Regions from separate parts of the Streptomyces sp. NPDC007095 genome, predicted to be linked through region 2. Evidence: riboswitches for the same ligand, from Rfam matches in the RefSeq annotation. Region 2 holds a riboswitch; each other region holds the start of a gene.
The links. Region 2 has a riboswitch for cobalamin ahead of ABZ656_RS09685 (cobalamin biosynthesis protein). Riboswitches for the same ligand answer to the same signal wherever they lie in the genome.

Region 1 (4,764 bases), on a different contig from region 2:
CCGGGGCTCCGGGGCACAGCCCCGTGCCCCAGGGGCGCGGGGAACTGCGCGCCAAGCCCCCACCCACCCGCAGTCGAAGAACCGCGCGAACAACCCCCACGGGCCGTCGGACGAAAATCCGGCGGCCCGTTCCCGCACCCTGTTGCACACTCACCGGCATGGACCTCCGCATCAGACACGCCCACCCCCACGAATACGACCGCATCGGCGAGATCACCGCACAGGCCTACCTCGGCGACGGCCTGCTCGACTTCGGGGAGAATGACGAGTACCTCGGCGAACTGCGGGACGTGGCCAAACGGGCCGCCGCCGCGGAAGTCCTCGTCGCCGTGGACCACGACCACATCCTCGGCGCCGTGACCTTCGTACCGCGCGGCGGCCCCATGGCCGACATAGCCCGCCCCGGCGAAGCCGAGATCCGTATGCTCGCCGTCGCACGCGAGTCCCGCGGCCGAGGTGCCGGCGAGACCCTCGTTCGCGCCTGCGTCGACCACGCACGCACCACCGCCGGCTGCGTACGCGTCGTGCTCTCCACCCAGCGCACCATGCACGCCGCCCACCGCATCTACGAACGCCTCGGCTTCACCCGCACCCCCGACCGCGACTGGAACCCGCTCCCGGACCTCGACGACATCACTCTCCTCACCTACGAGTTGACACTCTGACACCGGCACGACACAACATCTGGTGGTGTCACCGCGGCCCGGCACAAGATGTATGCTCATGCTCGCTGTCGCCGCAGGGGAATCCGGTGCAAATCCGGAACTGTCCCGCAACGGTGTACTTGTACGTGTTCGCACACCCGCGCCCATGTACTCGCGTCAGTCCGAGGACCTGCCGACAGCGCGCCCGGCCATCCGGCCCGGGTGCATGACGTCCGGGCCTCGCGGAATGGGCCGGTGGACGCGACGCCGTGTGCGCTCGTGAGCTGCCCTGCCCTCCGCCAGGCCCCGTGCCTAGCGAGGGAGAGCCCCAAGTGACCATCGCGCCAGCCGACCCGGCTTCAGCTACCGCTTTCGCACAGCAGGAGCAGCAGCAGCAGCGGAAGCAGGCCCCGGTGGAGACGGACGGTCCCGGTACCACGCTGCTGCGTACCCTGACCGACCTCACCGCCGACCTCCCCGACGCCGACCCCGGCCGGGTCGCCGCCGCCACGCTGCGCGGCCGGTCCGCGCGCGCGGACGACACGGAGCTGCGCGAGCTGGCCACCGAGGCGGCCGCGGGCCTCATCTCCGAGGACCCCGCCTACTCCCGGCTGGCGGCCAGGCTGCTGACGATCAGCATCGCGGCGGAGGCCGCCTCACAGGGCGTCACGTCCTTCTCCGAGTCGATCGCCACGGGTCACCGCGAAGGCCTGATCGCCGACCGCACGGCGGAGTTCGTCCAGCTGTACACGGCCCGGCTGGACGCGCTGATCGACACCGACGGCGACGACCGCTTCGGCTACTTCGGCCTGCGCACCCTGCACAGCCGCTATCTGCTCCGGCACCCGATCACCCGCAAGGTCATCGAGACGCCCCAGCACTTCATGCTGCGCGTGGCGTCGGGCCTGGCCGAGGACGACACGAGCCGGGCCCTGGACGAGGTCGCGGCGCTCTACGGGCTCATGAGCCGCCTCGACTACCTTCCCTCGTCCCCCACGCTGTTCAACTCCGGTACGCGGCACCCGCAGATGTCGTCCTGCTACCTCCTCGACTCCCCGCTGGACGAGCTGGACTCCATCTACGACCGCTACCACCAGGTGGCCCGCCTCTCGAAGCACGCGGGTGGCATCGGTCTTTCGTACTCCCGGATCCGTTCGCGCGGTTCGCTGATCCGCGGTACGAACGGGCACTCCAACGGGATCGTCCCGTTCCTGAAGACCCTCGACGCCTCGGTCGCCGCGGTGAACCAGGGCGGCCGGCGCAAGGGCGCGGCCGCGGTCTACCTGGAGACCTGGCACTCCGACATCGAGGAGTTCCTGGAGCTGCGCGACAACACCGGTGAGGACGCCCGCCGTACGCACAACCTGAACCTCGCGCACTGGATCCCGGACGAGTTCATGCGCCGGGTCGACGCCGACGGGCAGTGGTCCCTCTTCTCGCCCTCCGACGTGCCCGAGCTGGTCGACCTGTGGGGCGACGAGTTCGACGCCGCGTACCGCAGGGCGGAGGCGGCCGGCCTCGCCAAGAAGACCATCCCGGCCCGTGACCTCTACGGCCGCATGATGCGTACCCTCGCGCAGACCGGCAACGGCTGGATGACCTTCAAGGACGCCGCCAACCGCACCGCCAACCAGACGGCGGAGCCGGGCCACACCGTCCACTCCTCGAACCTCTGCACCGAGATCCTGGAGGTCACGGACGACGGGGAGACTGCGGTCTGCAACCTCGGCTCGGTCAACCTCGGCGCCTTCGTCGTCGACGGGGACATCGACTGGGAGCGGCTGGACGAGACGGTCCGCACCGCCGTCACCTTCCTCGACCGTGTCGTCGACATCAACTTCTACCCGACCGAGCAGGCCGGCCGGTCGAACGCGAAGTGGCGGCCCGTCGGCCTCGGCGCGATGGGGCTCCAGGACGTCTTCTTCAAGCTGCGCGTGCCCTTCGACTCGCCCCGGGCCCGCGCGCTCTCCACCCGGATCGCCGAGCGGATCATGCTCGCCGCGTACGAGGCCTCGGCCGACCTCGCGGAGCGCAGCGGCCCGCTCCCGGCCTGGGAGAAGACCCGTACGGCCCGTGGCGTCCTGCACCCCGACCACTACGGCGTGGAACTGACCTGGCCGGAGCGCTGGGCGGCCCTGCGGGAACGTATCGCCGCCGTGGGCATGCGCAACTCCCTCCTCCTCGCCATCGCGCCCACCGCCACCATCGCGTCCATCGCGGGCGTGTACGAGTGCATCGAGCCGCAGGTTTCCAACCTGTTCAAGCGCGAGACGCTCTCCGGTGAGTTCCTCCAGGTCAACTCCTATCTGGTGAACGAGCTGAAGAACCTCGGCGTGTGGGACGCGCAGACCCGGGAGGCGCTGCGCGAGTCCAACGGCTCGGTGCAGGGCTTCACCTGGGTCCCGCAGGACGTCCGCGACCTCTACCGCACCGCGTGGGAGATCCCGCAGCGCGGCCTCATCGACATGGCCGCCGCCCGCACCCCGTTCCTGGACCAGGCCCAGTCCCTGAACCTCTTCCTGGAGACGCCGACCATCGGCAAGCTCTCCTCGATGTACGCGTACGCCTGGAAGTCGGGCCTGAAGACGACGTACTACCTGCGCTCCCGCCCGGCGACCCGTATCGCCCGCGCCGCCCAGGCACAGGCCCAGCCCGAGAAGACCATCCCCGTGCAGGCGATCCCCGACGAGGACGCCGTCGCCTGCTCCCTTGAGAACCCCGAGTCCTGCGAGGCCTGCCAGTAATGAGCTCCACCGAAAAGAACCTGCTCGACCCGGGCTTCGAACTCACGCTCCGCCCCATGCGTTACCCGGACTTCTACGAGCGCTACCGGGACGCCATCAAGAACACCTGGACCGTGGAGGAGGTCGACCTCCACTCGGACGTGGCCGACCTCGCGAAGCTCTCGCAGGGCGAGCAGCACATGATCGGCCGGCTGGTCGCGTTCTTCGCGACGGGCGACTCGATCGTGTCGAACAACCTCGTGCTGACCCTCTACAAGCACATCAACTCCCCCGAGGCGCGCCTGTATCTCTCCAGGCAGCTGTTCGAGGAAGCGGTCCACGTCCAGTTCTATCTGACCCTGCTGGACACCTACCTCCCCGACCCGGAGGACCGCGCCGCCGCCTTCGACGCCGTCGAGAGCATCCCCTCGATCCGCGAGAAGGCAGAGTTCTGCTTCAAGTGGATGGACTCGGTGGAGAAGCTGGACCGTCTGGAGACCAAGGCGGACCGGCGTCGATTCCTGCTCAACCTCATCTGCTTCGCCGCGTGCATCGAGGGCCTCTTCTTCTACGGCGCCTTCGCGTACGTCTACTGGTTCCGCAGCCGGGGTCTGCTGCACGGTCTCGCCACCGGCACCAACTGGGTGTTCCGGGACGAGACGATGCACATGTCCTTCGCCTTCGAGGTGGTGGACACCGTGCGCAAGGAGGAGCCGGAGCTCTTCGACGACCAGCTCCAGCAACAGGTCACCGACATGCTGAGGGAGGCCGTCGAGGCCGAGCTGCAGTTCGCGCGCGACCTGTGCGGTGAGGGCCTGCCGGGCATGAACACCGACTCGATGCGCCAGTACCTGGAGTGCGTGGCCGACCAGCGTCTCCAGCGCCTCGGCTTCGCCCCGGTGTACGGCTCCGAGAACCCCTTCTCCTTCATGGAGCTCCAGGGCGTCCAGGAGCTGACCAACTTCTTCGAGCGCCGCCCCTCGGCGTACCAGGTGGCGGTGGAGGGCTCGGTCGGCTTCGACGAGGACTTCTGACGGTACGAAGGCTTCTGACGGTACGACACCGGTGATGCCGGGGACGCGCGTTGCGTCCCCGGCATCACCGCGTCTCGTCCATGGGCCTTCCATGCACCGTCCATGGACCCCCTATGGGGCGGCAAAGTTCTTCGGGCGTGGCTATCCGGGCGTCATCGGCCCCGGCTAGGTTCTGGCCGTCCTGACATGTCACGTACAGCGGCATGGTGGGGCGCTGAATTGGCATGCCCATGGCAAATTCGCACTTTTCTCACGCTACGCGCGTCACGGGCCTGCCACGCAACGCCGAGAACCCCCACTTCCGGCTGTGGAGCCGTGCGCGGCCCTACCCCGGCCCGCACGGCACCGGCCTCAAACCGATGG
Region 2 (7,775 bases):
CCCCGCCGAGCAGCACGGTGGGGATGCCCGAGGCCTTCAGCTTCCGCAGGCCCTCCTCCCAGGCACGCTTGCCGCCCAGGAGCCGTACGACGGCGATGTCCGCGCCCTCGACGAGGGACGGCAGTTCGGCCTCGGCATCCACCCGGGTCGGGTTGCCGATCCGGTACGGGGCGCCGGAGGCACGCGCCGCCAGCAGATCGGTGTCGGCGGTCGACAACAACAACACTGTGCTCATGCGGGCGCTCCCGGTGGAATGAAAGGCAGTCCTTGCGGCGCGCCCGACTCGATGAGCCGCCACAGCGCGTCCGTGTCCGCGTGTTCCTCGATCAGATCGCCGAGCCGGTCCAGCTGCTCCTCGCGCAGCGCCGCGAACGACGTGTCGGCGGCCGGCACGAAACGACGGCTCGCGGCGGCCGCCACCTCGCGCAGGAAGGCGCGCCGGAAGCCGTCCGACTCCAGCGAGCCGTGCCAGTGCGTGCCCCAGACGGCGCCGACCCGGCACCCGTCCAGGAACGGCTCACCGCCCATGACTTCGGCGACACCGTGATGGATCTCGTACCCCTCGACGTGCTCGCCGAGGGCCTCCCCGACGGGCCGGGTCAGGGTCTTCTCGCGTGCGAACCGCACCCGGACGGGCAGGAGCCCGAGTCCGTCGACGTGACCGGCGCGCGATTCGACCTCGTCCTCGATGTGCTCACCGAGGACCTGGAAGCCGCCGCAGATGCCCAGTACGGGCCGCCCCTCGGCGGCTCTGCGCAGGATGGCGTCCGCGAGTCCGCGCTCGCGCAGCCACTCCAGCGCCTTCACCGTCCCCCGGGTGCCGGGGACGACGACGAGGTCGGCGTCGGCCAGCTCCTCGGCCCGGTCCACGAACCGCACGACGACACCCGGCTCGGCGGCCAGCGCGTCCACGTCCGTGAAGTTGGACATCAGCGGGATCGCGCAGACGGCGACGCGCAGCACGTCCTCGCCCACGGGGGAGGTCACCCGGGACTCCCGGACCGCTCCCCGCAGCGACACCCGCAGCCCGTCCTCCTCGTCGATGCCGAGGCCGTGCCGGAAGGGCAGGACGCCGTACGTACGCCGCCCGGTGAGGCCGTGGAGCATGTCGAGCCCCGGCTCGAGCAGGGAGACGTCCCCCCTGAACTTGTTGACGAGGAACCCGGCGACGAACTCCTGGTCCTCGCGCGACAGCAGTGCGACCGTCCCGAAGAACGAGGCGAACACACCCCCGCGGTCGATGTCGCCGACGACGAGCACGGGCAGCCGCGCATTGCGCGCGATCCCCATGTTCACGATGTCGGTCCGCCGCAGATTGATCTCGGCAGGACTGCCGGCCCCCTCACAGATCACCGCGTCATACGTGCCCCGCAACTCGGCGAGGCAGTCCAGCACGGTGGTGAGGAGGGCTTCCTGCCGCCCGCCGTGGTAGCCACGGGCGGTCATCTCGCCCACGGGCCTGCCCATGAGGACGACCTGACTGCTCCGGTCGCTGCCCGGCTTGAGCAGCACGGGGTTCATGAGCGCGGTCGGCTCCACCCTGGCGGCCTGTGCCTGCATGGCCTGCGCGCGCCCTATCTCGGCGCCCTCGCGCGTCACGAACGAGTTCAGGGACATGTTCTGCGCCTTGAAGGGCGCGACCTTGACGCCCTGCCGCACCAGCCACCGGCAGATCCCGGCGGTCACGACGCTTTTGCCGGCGTCGGAGGTGGTCCCGGCGACGAGCAGCCCGCCGCTCATGACGTACGCCCCTTCCTGAGCAGCCTCTGTACGAGCAGCCTCTGTACGAGCAGCCGCCCGCCGGCACTCACGCCGAGGGCGAGCCAGCCGACACGCCGTGACAGCCGTACGGCCCGTTCGATGTCGTCGACGTGTACGGCGCGCCCGGCGCCGTTGAGTTCGGGCCGGTGCTCGACGCGGCCCCCGTAGGAGAGGGTGCCGCCCAGACGCACTCCGAGCGCCCCCGCGAACGAGGCCTCCACGGGCCCGGCGTTGGGGCTCGGATGCTTGACGGCGTCGGCGCGCCAGGCCCGTACGGCCCCTCGTGGACTGTCACCCGCGAGGGCGGCGAGCACGGCGGTGAGACGAGCCCCCGGCCACCCGGCGACGTCGTCGAGCCGAGCCGAGGCCCACCCGTACCGCCGGTACCTGGGCGACCTGTGACCGACCATCGCGTCAAGGGTGTTGACGGCCCGAAAGCCCACGAGCCCCGGGACTCCGCCCACGGCCCCCCACACCAGGGCGCCCACCACGGCGTCGGAGGTGTTCTCGGCGACGGACTCGACGACGGCGCGCGCGATGCCGTCGGCGTCGAGGGCCTGGGGATCGCGCCCGCACAGATGCGGCAGCCGCTCCCGGGCCGTCTCGATCTCCCCGTCCGCGAGGGCGCCACCGATCGCCCGGGCCTCCCGCCCGAGCGTGGTGCCCCCGACGACGGCCCAGGTGGCGGCGGCCGTCAGCACGACGGACGCGGCACGTGAGGGGCGTACGGCACGGGAAGCGACGGCGGCGAGTCCGGCGGCACCGCCCACACACACGGCGGTGTGCAGCGCGCCCCACCCGCGGTGGTCCCGCCACAGCACCCGCTCCACGGTGCCCGCGCTCCGCCCGAACGCGGCGACCGGATGCCCCCGGCGGGGATCGCCGAGCAGCAGGTCACCGAGGAGTCCGGCGGCGGCGCCGTACGCGAAGACGCGATCGGCACGCACGGGGTCAGCCGACCGTCAGGTCGGGTGGAACCGTCGCTCGCAGGGCACTTGGGCAGCCGCGCATGGCGTTATGTCCTCACTCAGGGTGTCCACGCCCTGGTTCGACGAGACCGGCGGGGAGAGTTCCTGGCTCCCGGGGAGTTCCTTCCCCGGTCACAGTGGCGGGACCGCGCCGGATTCACACCGGCTTCCTCTTCTGTCGCCGTACTTGGCTCCGGCAGTCCACCACGGGTTGGAAGACCCGTCAACTTGCTGTTGACCTGCGCGGGGAGAGTGTGCGAAGGCCCACATACAGGTGGGGTGCGGGACGGTGATCCGTCCCGCACCCCACTCGAAGTGGTGCCCGTTTTGGGTTACTTGCCGACGATCAGGAAGATGCCGTACGCCACCGCCGCGGCGCACGCCGCGAAGCAGACGTACGCGCCGGTGACCGCGAGGGTCGCGGAGCCGCCCTGGGCGGACGCGGACTCGCGCTTGGAGAGGCCGACGATGCCGAGGGTGAAGAGGCCGACGAGGCCGACGGTGGTCACGAGGCTGACTCCGAAGACGGAGCCGAGGGCTGCCCAGTCGATGTGCATGCTGTTCTGTCCTTACACCGTGGCCGGGCGGGTGGGCTCCGCGTCCGGGGACGGGATGGTGGTCTTCAGGTCGCCGGACAGGTCGCCGGTGACGGGGCCCGCGGGCGGCGGGGTGACGGCGGCGATCGCGGCGGTGACGACGCCCGCGGGCTCGGCGTCGACGTCGTTGACGTTGTCGACGGTGACCGGCTGGCGGCGGGAGAGCTTCCAGATGGTGCCGGCGCCGGCGACGAGCAGCGCGCCGGTGAGGACGATGCCCCACGTGCCCTGCTTGGTCAGGAACTCGGCGGAGGCGCCGGCCAGACCGGCGGCCGGCAGGGTCAGGCCCCAGGCGACGAACATCCGGGTCGCGGTCGACCAGCGGACCACGCCGCCCTTGCGGCCGATGCCCGAGCCCATCACTGCGCCGGAGCAGACCTGGGTGGTGGAGAGGGAGAAGCCGATGTGCGAGGAGGCCAGGATGGCCGTCGCGGCGCTGGTCTGGGCGGCGAAGCCCTGCGGCGGCGCGAGGTCCGTGAGGCCCTTGCCCATGGTGCGGATGATGCGCCAGCCGCCCAGGTAGGTGCCGAGCGCGATGGCCGTACCGGCCGAGACGATGACCCACAGCGGGGGGTTCGAGCCCGGGGCGATGACGCCGCCGGTGACCAGCGCGAGGGTGATGATGCCCATCGTCTTCTGGGCGTCGTTCGTGCCGTGCGCCAGGGAGACCAGGCCGGCGGAGGCGATCTGGCCGGCGCGGTAGCCCTTGGCGGTCGCCTTCTCGTCGGCGCGGTTGCCGATCCGGTACGTCAGCCGGGTGGCCAGCATCGCGGCGAGTCCGGCCACGATGGGCGCGGCGACCGCGGGGATCAGCACCTTGGTGACGACGGTCGAGCCGTTCACCGACGACCAGCCGGCCGACATGACCGCGGCGCCGATCAGGCCGCCGAACAGTGCGTGGGAGGAACTGGAGGGCAGACCCAGAAGCCAGGTCAGCAGATTCCAGAGGATGGCGCCGACGAGCGCCGCGAAGATCACTTGGACGCGTATGCCCTCTTCGTTGATGATCCCGCCGGAGATCGTCTTGGCGACCTCCACGGAGAGGAACGCGCCGACCAGGTTCAGCACGGCGGACATGGCCACCGCCGTCTTGGGCTTCAGAGCGCCGGTCGAGATGGTGGTCGCCATCGCGTTGGCAGTGTCGTGGAAACCGTTCGTGAAATCGAACACGAGAGCGGTGACGATCACGATTCCGAGGAGGAGCGTGATGTGTTCCATTTACCCAGGCTTCTGTTTGGCGTCAGTGGCAGGTGGACCGTAGGCAACCTGAGTGAACGGAAGGTGAACTGGGGCGGGCGCTGGGGTGTCTCAAACGGTGGACCGCCCCTCCGCTTGTGATGACCAGTGTGCGGGAGGGGCGGCCCGATGGCTTACCAGTTGTTCGAACGGAGGCGGAATCTCCGGTTCCGGCGGGGGTTGTTCGAGGGCTTCTAGCCGGTGGCGAACTGCTTGAGCCGGGTCATTGATCCGTTGAAGAGATTCTGGTCACCCGGGAGCGTGCCGCTGTTGTCGTACTGCCAGAACGTCCACGTCGACCAGCCGGCCGGCAACGCGCCCGTGTCCGCGGAGTCGTAGCGGGCGAGCCACAGGGCGTGGTTCGCGGCGAAGGTGCCGCTGCCGCCGGTGCAGGTGTTCCACCAGTGGGTGGTCGTGTAGATGACCGGACGGCGGCCGGTCTCCCGTTCGAGTTCGTCGCTGAACGCCTGGATCCAGCTCACGATCCTGGCCTTGCTCAGGCCGTAGCACTTGTGCTTCTTGTCATACGGGTTGTACTCCATGTCGAGCGCGGGCGGCAGCGTCCAGCCGTCCGCGCGCCAGGCACCGCCGTTGCGCACGAAGTACGCGGCCTGGGTGGCGCCGGACGACTTGTCCGGCACCGCGAAGTGGTAGGCGCCGCGGAGGATCCCCGCGTCGCGCGCCCCGTCGTACTGCCGGGCGAAGTACGGATTGCGGTACGTGTGGGACTCGGTCGCCTTCACATAGACGAACCGGGCGCCCTTCGCCTTCGCGCTCCGCCAGTCGACGTTCTTCTGGTGCGAGGAGACGTCGTGGCCCTTGGGTTTGGCCGCCGCGGCGACCGGGGCCCCGGCGAGGGCGGTCCCCGCGGCGGTGAGCGCCGCCATGGCGGCCGCCGACGCGAGGACGCGGGCACGGCGAAGGAGTGGTTTGTGGTCACGAGCCATGTTTTCCCCCGGAATGGCGACGTGCGTGACAAATCCTCCAGAGGCTATTGGAAGATCGTTGAAAGCCCGTCGATCGCCAGCCAATCACCCCAGGAGGGTGATATGTCCCACTATGCAGCCTTACGGACGCTTGTCTTCCGCCCTAAAGTGCCCTCGCCGACAGCGGGTTGACGTCCCTGCCTGGCAGGATCGCCGCATGGCTGAGCAGCGGCGGGACGCACGGGAAGTGCGGGACGTGGGGGCGAGCGCGCCGGGCGCGCGCGAGCGGGAGGTGGCGGCCGCGTGGGACGAGCTCGTCGCGACGGCCCGCCGGACGGTGGCCGACGGTCTGGTCGTCGGTACGTCGGGCAACGTCTCCGTCCGGGTCGGCGACACGGTCCTGGTCACACCGACGGGAGTGCCCTACGACCGGCTGAGGCCCGAAGACGCCGTCGGTGTGGACCTCGAGGGCCGGCAGGTCCTCGGTTCGCTCGCTGCGACGAGCGAACTGCCGATGCATCTCGCGATCCACCGCGCCACCGACGCGCGGGCCGTCGTCCACACCCACGCCGCGCACGCGACGGCCGTCTCGGCCCTCGTCCCCGAGCTCCCCCTGATCCACTACATGGCGGGCGCCCTCGGCGGCCCGGTCCGAGTTGCCCCCTATGCGACCTACGGCACCCCGGAGTTGGCCGAGAACATGCTCCAGGCCCTCACCGGCCGCACGGCCTGCCTCCTCCAGAACCACGGCACCATCGCCTACGGAGCCTCGCTGTCCCAGGCGTTCGACCGCACCGCCCAACTGGAATGGATGTCCCGCGTCTGGCTCCTGGCGTCGTCCGTGCCCGGCCTGTCCCCGACGCTGCTCTCGCCGGAACAGGTGGAAGAGGCGGGGGAGCGGCTGGGGCGCTACGGGCAGGGCGGCGGGGCCGGTCCCCGCTGATCCGGCGCGGTGCGGCGACCCGGTGGTGCCGGTGCGCGCCCGGTGCCGGAGAACGAGCCCGCGCACCCCGAGGCGGGAGCCCACCGCCCGCTCCCGCTGGCCGACCGGGGGCCGCGCCGGGAGACTGAACCCGTGCGTACTGTCAAAGCGACGGCCGCGGCCGTCTCCGTAGCCCTGGCCGCGGGCGCAGCCTCCGTGGCGGCGGGCAGGTTCGCCAGCGACGCCGCACTGAAGGCGCCGCCCGGCAGGCCACTGCCCACCGAGCCCCGGCTCACCGTGCACTCCACGGCCGCGGGCCGGATCACGCTCACCCGCGACCTGGCCTCCCTGCGCCCGGGAAGGTACGGCCTCACGGGCGACGGCTCCCACGCGGTCGTCGGTCCCGTCCTGGACTCCACACCCCACTCCGCCGACACGGTCGTACGCCGCCTCGAACGCGTCACCCACGGCACCCTGGAGACCGGTGACAAGGCGTGGCTCACCCCCAACCTGTACATCGGCAACCCCGGCAGCGCCCTAGGTCTCGACCACGCCGACGTGGACGTCCCCGGCGAGCTCGGCCCGCTGCCCGCCTGGTTCGTGCCCGGCACCCGCACCACCTGGGTGATCACGGTGCACGGGCTCGGCACCACCCGCGAGCACCCCATGAACGTGATGGAGTTCCTGCACCGCAACCGGCTCCCCGTGCTCGACCTCGCCTACCGCGGCGACCTCGGCGCACCCCGCTCCCCGGACGGCCTCAACCACCTCGGCGAGACCGAGTGGCGCGACCTGGACGCCGCCGTGCGTTACGCCGTGCGCTACGGCGCCGACCAGGTCGTCCTGTACGGCTGGTCCATCGGCGCCACCATGGCCCTGCGCGCCGCCGCGCACTCCGCCCTGCGCGAGCGGATCTCCGGGCTGATCCTGGACTCGCCCGTCCTCGACTGGGGAGCCACGCTGCGCGCCCTCGCCTCGGCCCGCCACACGCCCAGCGTCCTGCTGCCCCTCGCGGTCCGTGCCGCGCAGGGCCGCACCGGTGTGCACGGCGACCGGATCCGGGAAGCTGCCGACCCCGGCCAGCTCAAGGTCCCGACCCTGATCGTGCACGGCCCGGACGACACGATCGCCCCCTGGGGCCCCTCACGCCGCCTCGCCGAGAGCCGTCCGGACCTGGTCACCCTGCACACGGTCCCGAACGCCTCCCACGGCGCCATGTGGAACGCCGCCCCGAACTACGAAGAGGCCCTGCGCCGCTTCCTGACCCCCCTGATGTAGCCACCCCGCCCCCACCAACGCCCTCCGGGCGGAGTCCCCACAGAGACCGCACAGCCATTCCCCGCACGCCCTCGCGGCGGAGCCGCCC
Region 3 (7,775 bases), on a different contig from region 2:
CCCCGAGTCGGTCCTGCACGGTCACAAGGGGGACAAGGTCGGCACCGGCGGGCTGAAGCGCAACGAGCGCCTGGTGGAGCTCCGGGAGCTGGGGAAGGCCCAGGGAAGCGGGGACTGGCGCGCGTTCCTGGACCAGATCAAGCGGGAGTGGCTCGACGAGCTGGAGAAGAACAAGGACGACGTCGCCGCGCAGCGGAAGATGTACGAGCGGCTCGTCGGCCGACGGCAGCACTTCTACGAGCAGACCGAGCAGACCGACCAGGCTGAGTAGACCGAGCAGGCTGAGCAGACCGAGCAGACCGACCAAGCTGAGTAGACCGAGCGGGCCGATTGATTTGATGTTCGGTGGGCATGGCGAAGGCGGCGGCCCCGGGGATCGGGGGGCCGCCGCCTTCGCGTATACGGGTGCCGTGTGGCTCCGGTGGTCACCGGTGGGCCGCTCAGTACCAGTTGTGGGCCTGCCAGAAGTTCCAGGCGGCGGCCGGGCTGCCGTAGCGGGAGTTCATGTAGTCCAGCCCCCACTTGATCTGGGTGGCCGGGTTCGTCTTCCAGTCGGAACCGGCGGCCGACATCTTCGCGCCGGGCAGGGCCTGGACCAGGCCGTAGGCGCCGGAGGCGGAGTTCGTGGCGCTGGGGTTCCAGCCGCTCTCGTGCTCGACGATCTTGCTGAAGGCACTGAACTGCGCGGCGTCCGGGATCATCTTGTGCGCGATCGCCTGGGCGGAGGAGGCCTGGCCGGTGGCGGCCTGAGCGGGGCTCGCGGCGAGGACCATGCCGGTGGCGGCGGCGGCCACGGCGGCGGTGGTGAGGGCCTTCTTCGGGGAAGCGACGATGTTGCGGATGAAGGAGACGGACACGCGGAGAACCTCTCTTAGGAAACAGGGCGGTCGCGGTGCGCCGTGACCACACGACGTGTGGTGGGGGCGTACATCGGCGCCGCGGCCCGGGTGGGCTCGTGGCGCCTGGCGACTGCTCCAGAGAAACAGGCTCAGGGGGCGTCCGCAATGACCCCTTTTACTAGTGGTGGTCGCATCCGAGGGAAACGTCCCTTGTGTGACCTGGGTCTCAAACCCCAGGTCGGAGGGGTTGACGACGCGTCCATGCCACGCCTTTGGCGCTACTAGCCCGCTTCGTATGTGACGTGGGTCCTATGGGGTGCTTCACTCCGCGACTGACAGAAGGTGCGCGGGTGCTTACGGCACGCGTCCGGACGGTGTGACCTGGGCCGCACTCACCGGGGTTCGAAGGTGACCGGGGTCTCAAAGGCGGCCCGTCGCGTCGCCCTGCGCAGCGCCTTGAGGAGGGTCGCGCCGAGCGTGAGGGTCAGGGCGACGGTGACGACGGCCCGGCCCAGGTCCCAGCCGAGGGAGGTGGCCAGGCAGTAGGCGAGGAAACGGGCCAGGTTGGCGGGCACGTCGGCGTGCGGGTCGAAGGCGACGTTCGAGGCCAGTGCGCCCATGAAGGGCCAGCCGGCCAGGTTCATGACCGTGCCGTACGCGAACGCGGCGCAGAACCCGTACGCCGCGAGCAGGGCGAGTTCCCCGCGCCCGCGCATCCGGTCGGGGCCCGGCAACAGCCCCGCGCCCATCGTGAACCAGCCCATCGCCAGCATCTGGAACGGCAGCCACGGACCCACCCCGCCCGTGAGCAGCGCGGAGGAGAACATGGTCACGGACCCGAGCACGAACCCGAACCCCGGTCCGAGCACCCGGCCGCTCAGCACCATCAGGAAGAACATCGGCTCGATCCCGGCCGTCCCGGCACCGATCGGACGCAGCGCGGCGCCGGTCGCGGCCAACACTCCGAGCATGGCCACCGCCTTCGGGCCGAGCCCGGACTCGGAGATCGTCGCCGTGACGACGGCGACGAGCATCACCAGCAGCCCCGCGAACAGCCAGGGCGCGTCCTGCGCGTGCGCGACGACCTGCGAGGTGGGGTCGGCGAAGAGCGGCCAGCCGAACCCGGCGACCCCGACGGCGCTCACGAGGCAGAGGGCGGCGAGGGAGCGTGGGCCGAGGCGGACGGCTCTGGCCCGGACCTCCGGTGTCGTCATGCGAGGGCCTCCCTGATCTGGGTGACCGTGAGCCACGGCTGTGGCGCGAGCACCTTCGTGACCTGGGGGGCGAAGGACGGGGAGGCGACGACCACCTCGGCCGTGGGGCCGTCGGCGACGATCTCGCCGTCCGCGAGGACGACGACACGGTGCGCGAGCTCGGCGGCGAGTTCCACGTCGTGGGTGGCCAGGACGATCGCGTGACCCTCGGCGGCCAGGCCGCGCAGGACCGTGACCAGGCGGGCCTTCGCCGCGTAGTCCAGGCCGCGGGTCGGTTCGTCGAGGAGCAGGAGCGGGGGGCGGGCCGTCAGGACGACGGCCAGCGCGAGCGCCAGCCGCTGCCCCTCCGACAGGTCACGGGGGTGGGTGGCGTCCCCGATGTCCGGCAGCAGCTCGGACACCAGGGCCCGGCAGGTGCCGGGCTCGGCCCCCGCGTCCTCGTCGGCCGCCGCGCACTCGGCGGCGACCGTGTCGGCGTACAGCAGGTCGCGCGGTTCCTGCGGTACGAGACCCACCCGGCGTACGAGGTCCCGTGGTGCCGTCCGGTGCGGGACCGCGCCCCCGACCAGGACCGAACCGGCCGCCGGTTGGACCAGGCCGACCAGCGTGCCGAGGAGGGTGGACTTCCCGGCCCCGTTGCGTCCCATCAGCGCGATGATCTCGCCGGGGGCGGTGGTGAGGTCGACGCGCCGGAGCGCCTCGACGCGGCCGTGGCGGACGGCGAGGGCTTCGATCGAGGCCGGGGCCGTCGCCCGCGGAGTTGTCGGCTGCGGAACTGTCGCCCGCGGAACTGTCGGCTGCGGGGTCCTCGGCTGCGGGGTCCTCGGCTTCGGGACGAGTTCCGCGAGCCGCTCCCGCAGCGACCCCGCCCTGCGCCGTGCGTCGCGCACCGTCAGGGGGAGCGGGGACCAGTCGGCCAGCCGGCCCAGGTCCACCACCGGCGGGTACACCGGGGAGACGGCCATGATCTCCGACGGGGTGCCGAGCGTCGGCGCGGCGCCCGGGGACGGGAACAGGGCGACCTGGTCGGCGTACTGGATGACGCGTTCGAGGCGGTGTTCGGCCATGAGGACGGTCGTGCCTAGGTCGTGGACGAGGCGTTGCAGGACGGCGAGGACCTCCTCGGCGGCGGCCGGGTCCAGGGCCGAGGTGGGCTCGTCGAGGACCAGGACCCGCGGGTGGGGGGTCAGGACCGAGCCGATGGCGACGCGCTGCTGCTGGCCGCCGGAGAGCGTGGCGATCGGGCGGTCGCGGAGGTCCGCCAGGCCCAGGAGGTCCAGGGTCTCCTCGACGCGGCGGCGCATCACGGCCTGCGCGAGGCCCAACGACTCCATGCCGTAGGCGAGTTCGTCCTCGACCGTGTCCGTCACGAAGTGGGACAGCGGGTCCTGGCCCACCGTGCCGACCACGTCAGCGAGCTCGCGCGGCTTGTGGGTGCGGGTGTCCCGTCCGGCGACCGTGACCCGGCCGCGCAGGGTGCCGCCCGTGAAGTGCGGCACGAGACCGGACACCGCGCCGAGCACGGTCGACTTGCCGACGCCGGAGGGCCCCACGAGCAGGACGAGTTCACCCTCCGGGACCTCGAAGTCCACGCCCTGGACGGTGGGTTCGACAGCTCCGTCGTACGTCACGGAGACATCCTCGAAGCGGATCATGAGGGGTCCTTGGGGGTGGAGGGTTCCCGTGAGCGGGGTGTCGGGGCCACGAAGGCGGGGAGCAGGCCGAGCAGGATCGCCGCCGCGGGCCAGAGGGGCAGGGCGGGAGCGGTCAGCGGGAGGACACCAGGGCTCAGGGCCGCGGCGTCGTACGTGGCGGAGACGATCAGTCCGGCGGCGACGGCGGCTCCGGAACCCGCCACCAGCCAGGCCCGTACGCCCCACACGTCCGGGCGGTAGCGCGTGCGGACGGAGCGGCGCCCGCCCAGCCACAGCCCGCCGAGCGCCGCGGCCACTCCGGCGAGCAGCACGGGCAGGCCGTAGGTGCCACCCTCGGCGGTCAGCACTCCGTATGTGCCCGCGCAGACGCCGAGCAGACCGCCCAGGGTCAAGGCGGTGGTCGTACGGCGGACGGCGGGCGGTACCTCGGCGGTGCGGCCGTAGCCGCGGGCGTCCATCGCCGCTGCGAGGGCGACCGAACGCTCCAACGCACCCTCCAGGACGGGGAGTCCGACGTGCAGCAGGCCATGCAGCCCACGGTCGGGGCGGCCGCGCAGACGGCGGGCGGCGCGCAGTCGCCGGCCGTCCGCGATCAGGTTCGGCGCGAACGTCAGCGCGACGACCACCGCGACGCCCGCCTCGTACAGGGCGCCCGGGAGCGACTTCAGCAGCCGTGCCGGGTTCGCGAGGGCGTTCGCCGCGCCGACGCAGATGAGGAGCGTGGCCAGCTTCAGGCCGTCGTACAGCGCGAACAGCAGGCCCTCGGCGGTGACCCGGCCGCCGATACGGATGCCCTGGGCCCAGTGGGGGAGGGGGAGTTCGGGGAGGGTGATGAGGAGGTGGGTGCCGGGGACGGGGGAGCCGAGGAAGACGGCGAACGCCAGCCGGATGCCGAGGACGGCGATGCCGAGTCTGACGAACGCGGTGTAGGAGCGGGCCCAGGGGGCGTCGGTCCGGCGGGCGGCCACCACATAGCCGGCCACGGCTATGAGGAGGGCGAGCAGGAGGGGGTTGGTGGTGCGGGAGGCGGCGGTTCCCAGGCCCAGGGCCCAGATCCACCAGGCTCCTGGGGGGAGGGCGTTGGAACGGTGTGCCTTCGGCGCGCGTGTCATCGTCGCTCGCCGTACTCAGGGCCGGCGGCGGCGGGTCTGCCAGACCGCCGCCCCGCCGATCGCGGCGACCGCGACGACTCCCGCGAGCAGGCCCAGCGACGGGCCGTGCCGGTCCGGCTCGGACTTGGCGTCGGCTTTGGCGTTGGCCTTGGCGTTGGCTTTCGAGGTGGCGGAAGGCGCGGTGTGCGACGTCGCGACCTGGTCGCCGCAGCCCGTTCCGGGGTAGCCCGCGATGGCGCACAGGAGGGCGTTGGTGTCGTACCGGAGGGGCTTGGCGACCGTCGCCAGCGCCTCGGCCGTGGTCGCGTCGGCGGGGACGCGGGCACAGACCGTCCGCGGAGCGGGCGGCGTCTCGCCGCCCGGGGCGTCCTCGGTCGTGCCGGAGTCGATGACGAGGGCCACCCGCTTGTGGCCCGCCTGGGCGGGCGTCTTCGCGCAGATGGACGCGAAGTCGGCGTCGCCGCGCGGTTTGGAGGCGTCCTGCGAGTCCGCGCTCACCGCGAAACGGAAGCCCTGCACGTCGCCGTCGGACGGCCGCGCGGTCGACGGGCCCTGCGTCGCGTACGTCCACTTCCCGTCGGTCAGGTCCCAGAACGACCAGTAGCGGTAGCCGACGGCCTGGGCCTGTCCCGCACCGCCGAGTGCGAGCAGGAGCAGGGACAGGACCAGTGCGCACGTCCGACGGCGGCTCACGGCTGCTGCTTCTTGTTCCGGGCGCTGAGCAGGAAACCGATGCCGATGCCGCCGACGAGACCGACGCCGATGATCCACCAGACGCTGACGCCGCTGTCGTCCTTCTTCGTGGCTTCCGCGGCGGACGCGGAGGAGGAGGCCGTGGGCTCGGCCGGGAGGGACGCGGGCGCGGGGCCGGTGGCGTTGAGCTGCTTGACGAGGTCCCGGCCGCCGAAGTCGCGCGGGTCGAACGTCGCCGCGTCGGCGGCGAGGACGAGTTGCGCGTACGCGGCGGGTCCGCTCTGCTCGGCCCACTGCGCGGAGTGGGCCTCCAGCCAGCGCATCGCGTCGGCCGCCTTGTCGCCGTGCCCGGCGGTGGCGAGCGCGACGACCGCGTCCGCCGTGTTGCCGTAGTCCGGCTGGTCCTTGGCGCCGGGCATCGTCGACGTGAGGTGCTGGTCCTTGGCGAGCGCCTTGACGAGGTACGCGGCGCCGTTCCGGGCCGCCTGCCCGGCGCTGTCGGCGGTCCCGCAGGAGAGGGGGTCGGCCACGGGCTTCAGGGGTTCACCGGCGAGGCCCCTGCCCAGGGCTCCGACCACGGCCGCCGCCGTCGCGTCCGCGTTGGCCGCGAGCTTGCCCTTCTTGTCCGGCTGGTAGGCGAACGCGCCCCCGTCGGCCCCGCCGCACGGGATCGACAGCTTCGCGAGGGCGTCGTACGGCGACTTGCCGCCCTTGGAGACATCGCTCGGCTTCAAGCCCACCCCCGCCAGCGCCCCGATCACCACGGACGTGGAGTTCGCGTCGCTCGCGCCGCCCGCGGTGTAGCCCCAGCCGCCGTCCTTGTTCTGTACGGACTTCAGCCATGCGACGGCCTTGTCCGTCTCGCCGCCGTGGCCGCCGAGCGCGGCGAGGGCCTGCACGGCCGCCGAGGTGCTGTTGGTGTCGACCATCGTCTTGGCGTCGCACTTCGCCGACGCGTCGGCGCGGTACGCCGCGAACGCCCCGTTCGCGCACTGCTGCCCGGCCAGCCAGTCGACGGCCTTCGCCGCGGGCTTCACACCGACGGTGTGCTGGGCGAGCAGCGCGAGGGACTGCCGCCAGACACCGTCGTAGGTGGGGTCGGTGGTGCCGTAGAGGCCGGAGGGTATCGCCGGGGCAGGCGAAGGCGAGGCGCCCTCGGCCACGGCGGCCGGGGCCAGGGCCGTACCGATCACTACGGTGGCGGCCAGTACCGCGGCGCTGCGGCGAACAAGCATGACTCTCCCTGCGGAAGCCGGGCAGCACCGGGCGCAGGCTTGGCCCCGAGCGGCTCCGGCCCCGTATCCCTCGACGGTGCCGGCCACCGGCGGGCTGCCGGTGGCACGAGCCGGTCACGTCCCGGACGAGGCGATCCGGCTTGCCACGCCTGTGGGTGGCTCACGGTTGCGGGTCAGCGCCGGAATTGCACCGGCTTCTCCGCGTACGGGTGTGATGACGACCTGCTTACTGTACCGGCCCGTAGGAATCGCCTGAGGAGCGGCTGTGGCGGCGGATAGGTTCGGAGCCATGCGGACGGGGAGACTGATCGGTTCGGGGCGTTCGGCGGATGTCTTCGAGGTGGAGGGGGAGCGGGGCTGGGTGGTGCGGCGGGATCGGGACGGGTGGGGGGACGCGGCGGCCGAGGCGGCGGTGATGGAGTACGTGCGGGAGCACGGATATCCGACGCCGGCCGTGCGGGCGGCGAGCCGGACCGAGATGGTGATGGAGCGGCTTTCGGGGCCGACCATGCTGGCGGCGTTCGAGGCGGGGGAGATCGGCGCGCGGGAGGGTGGTGGCGTGCTTGCCGGACTGCTGCGCGCGTTGCACGCCGTGCCCGGTCGGGGTTCCGGTGACGTGGGCGTCCGCGTACTGCACCTGGATCTGCACCCGGACAACGTGATGCTCACCCCGGACGGCCCGAAGGTCATCGACTGGTCCAACGCCGAGGACGGGCCGCCCGGTCTGGACTGGGGCATGTCCGCCGTGATCCTCGCGCAGGTCGCCGTCGGCGCTGAGGTCCACGCGGAGCCGGCCCGCGAGACGCTGGTCGCGATGCTCGACGGGAACGCGGACCGGGTGACGCGGGAAGGGCTTGCGCAGGCGCGGGTGCGGCGGGCCGCCAATCCGACCATGAGCGCACATGAGGTCCAACTCCTCGGGGATGCCGAGGAGTTGATCCGGACGCTGCTTCACTGAGCGGTGCGGCGCCAGAAGTCGCGCATCAGCGGGGTCGGCGTCGGGTTCTCCATGGCCACCTGGGTGAGG

Region 1: another riboswitch for cobalamin. It lies ahead of ABZ656_RS56250 (ribonucleoside-diphosphate reductase subunit alpha); the one in region 2 lies ahead of ABZ656_RS09685 (cobalamin biosynthesis protein).
Region 3: another riboswitch for cobalamin. It lies ahead of ABZ656_RS45550 (prenyltransferase/squalene oxidase repeat-containing protein); the one in region 2 lies ahead of ABZ656_RS09685 (cobalamin biosynthesis protein).

The regions. Positions count from the first base shown of each region.
Region 1 is NZ_JBEYFS010000413.1:82-4,845, forward strand. Features, by position in the region: gene ABZ656_RS56245 (GNAT family N-acetyltransferase) at 159-665, shown strand; cobalamin riboswitch at 683-857, shown strand; gene ABZ656_RS56250 (ribonucleoside-diphosphate reductase subunit alpha) at 1,058-3,388, shown strand; gene ABZ656_RS56255 (ribonucleotide-diphosphate reductase subunit beta) at 3,388-4,401, shown strand.
Region 2 is NZ_JBEYFS010000020.1:4,781-12,555, forward strand. Features, by position in the region: gene cobN (cobaltochelatase subunit CobN) at 1-235, opposite strand, end outside; gene ABZ656_RS09680 (cobyric acid synthase) at 232-1,740, opposite strand; gene ABZ656_RS09685 (cobalamin biosynthesis protein) at 1,737-2,708, opposite strand; cobalamin riboswitch at 2,808-2,950, opposite strand; gene ABZ656_RS09690 (hypothetical protein) at 3,062-3,286, opposite strand; gene ABZ656_RS09695 (inorganic phosphate transporter) at 3,299-4,543, opposite strand; gene ABZ656_RS09700 (lysozyme) at 4,756-5,508, opposite strand; gene ABZ656_RS09705 (class II aldolase/adducin family protein) at 5,705-6,430, shown strand; gene ABZ656_RS09710 (alpha/beta fold hydrolase) at 6,563-7,687, shown strand.
Region 3 is NZ_JBEYFS010000213.1:2,405-10,179, forward strand. Features, by position in the region: gene ABZ656_RS45520 (PE-PGRS family protein) at 1-271, shown strand, start outside; gene ABZ656_RS45525 (transglycosylase SLT domain-containing protein) at 441-857, opposite strand; gene ABZ656_RS45530 (ECF transporter S component) at 1,232-2,053, opposite strand; gene ABZ656_RS45535 (ATP-binding cassette domain-containing protein) at 2,050-3,708, opposite strand; gene ABZ656_RS45540 (CbiQ family ECF transporter T component) at 3,705-4,820, opposite strand; gene ABZ656_RS45545 (SCO2322 family protein) at 4,836-5,513, opposite strand; gene ABZ656_RS45550 (prenyltransferase/squalene oxidase repeat-containing protein) at 5,510-6,748, opposite strand; cobalamin riboswitch at 6,860-6,989, opposite strand; gene ABZ656_RS45555 (phosphotransferase) at 7,038-7,706, shown strand; gene ABZ656_RS45560 (serine hydrolase domain-containing protein) at 7,700-7,775, opposite strand, start outside.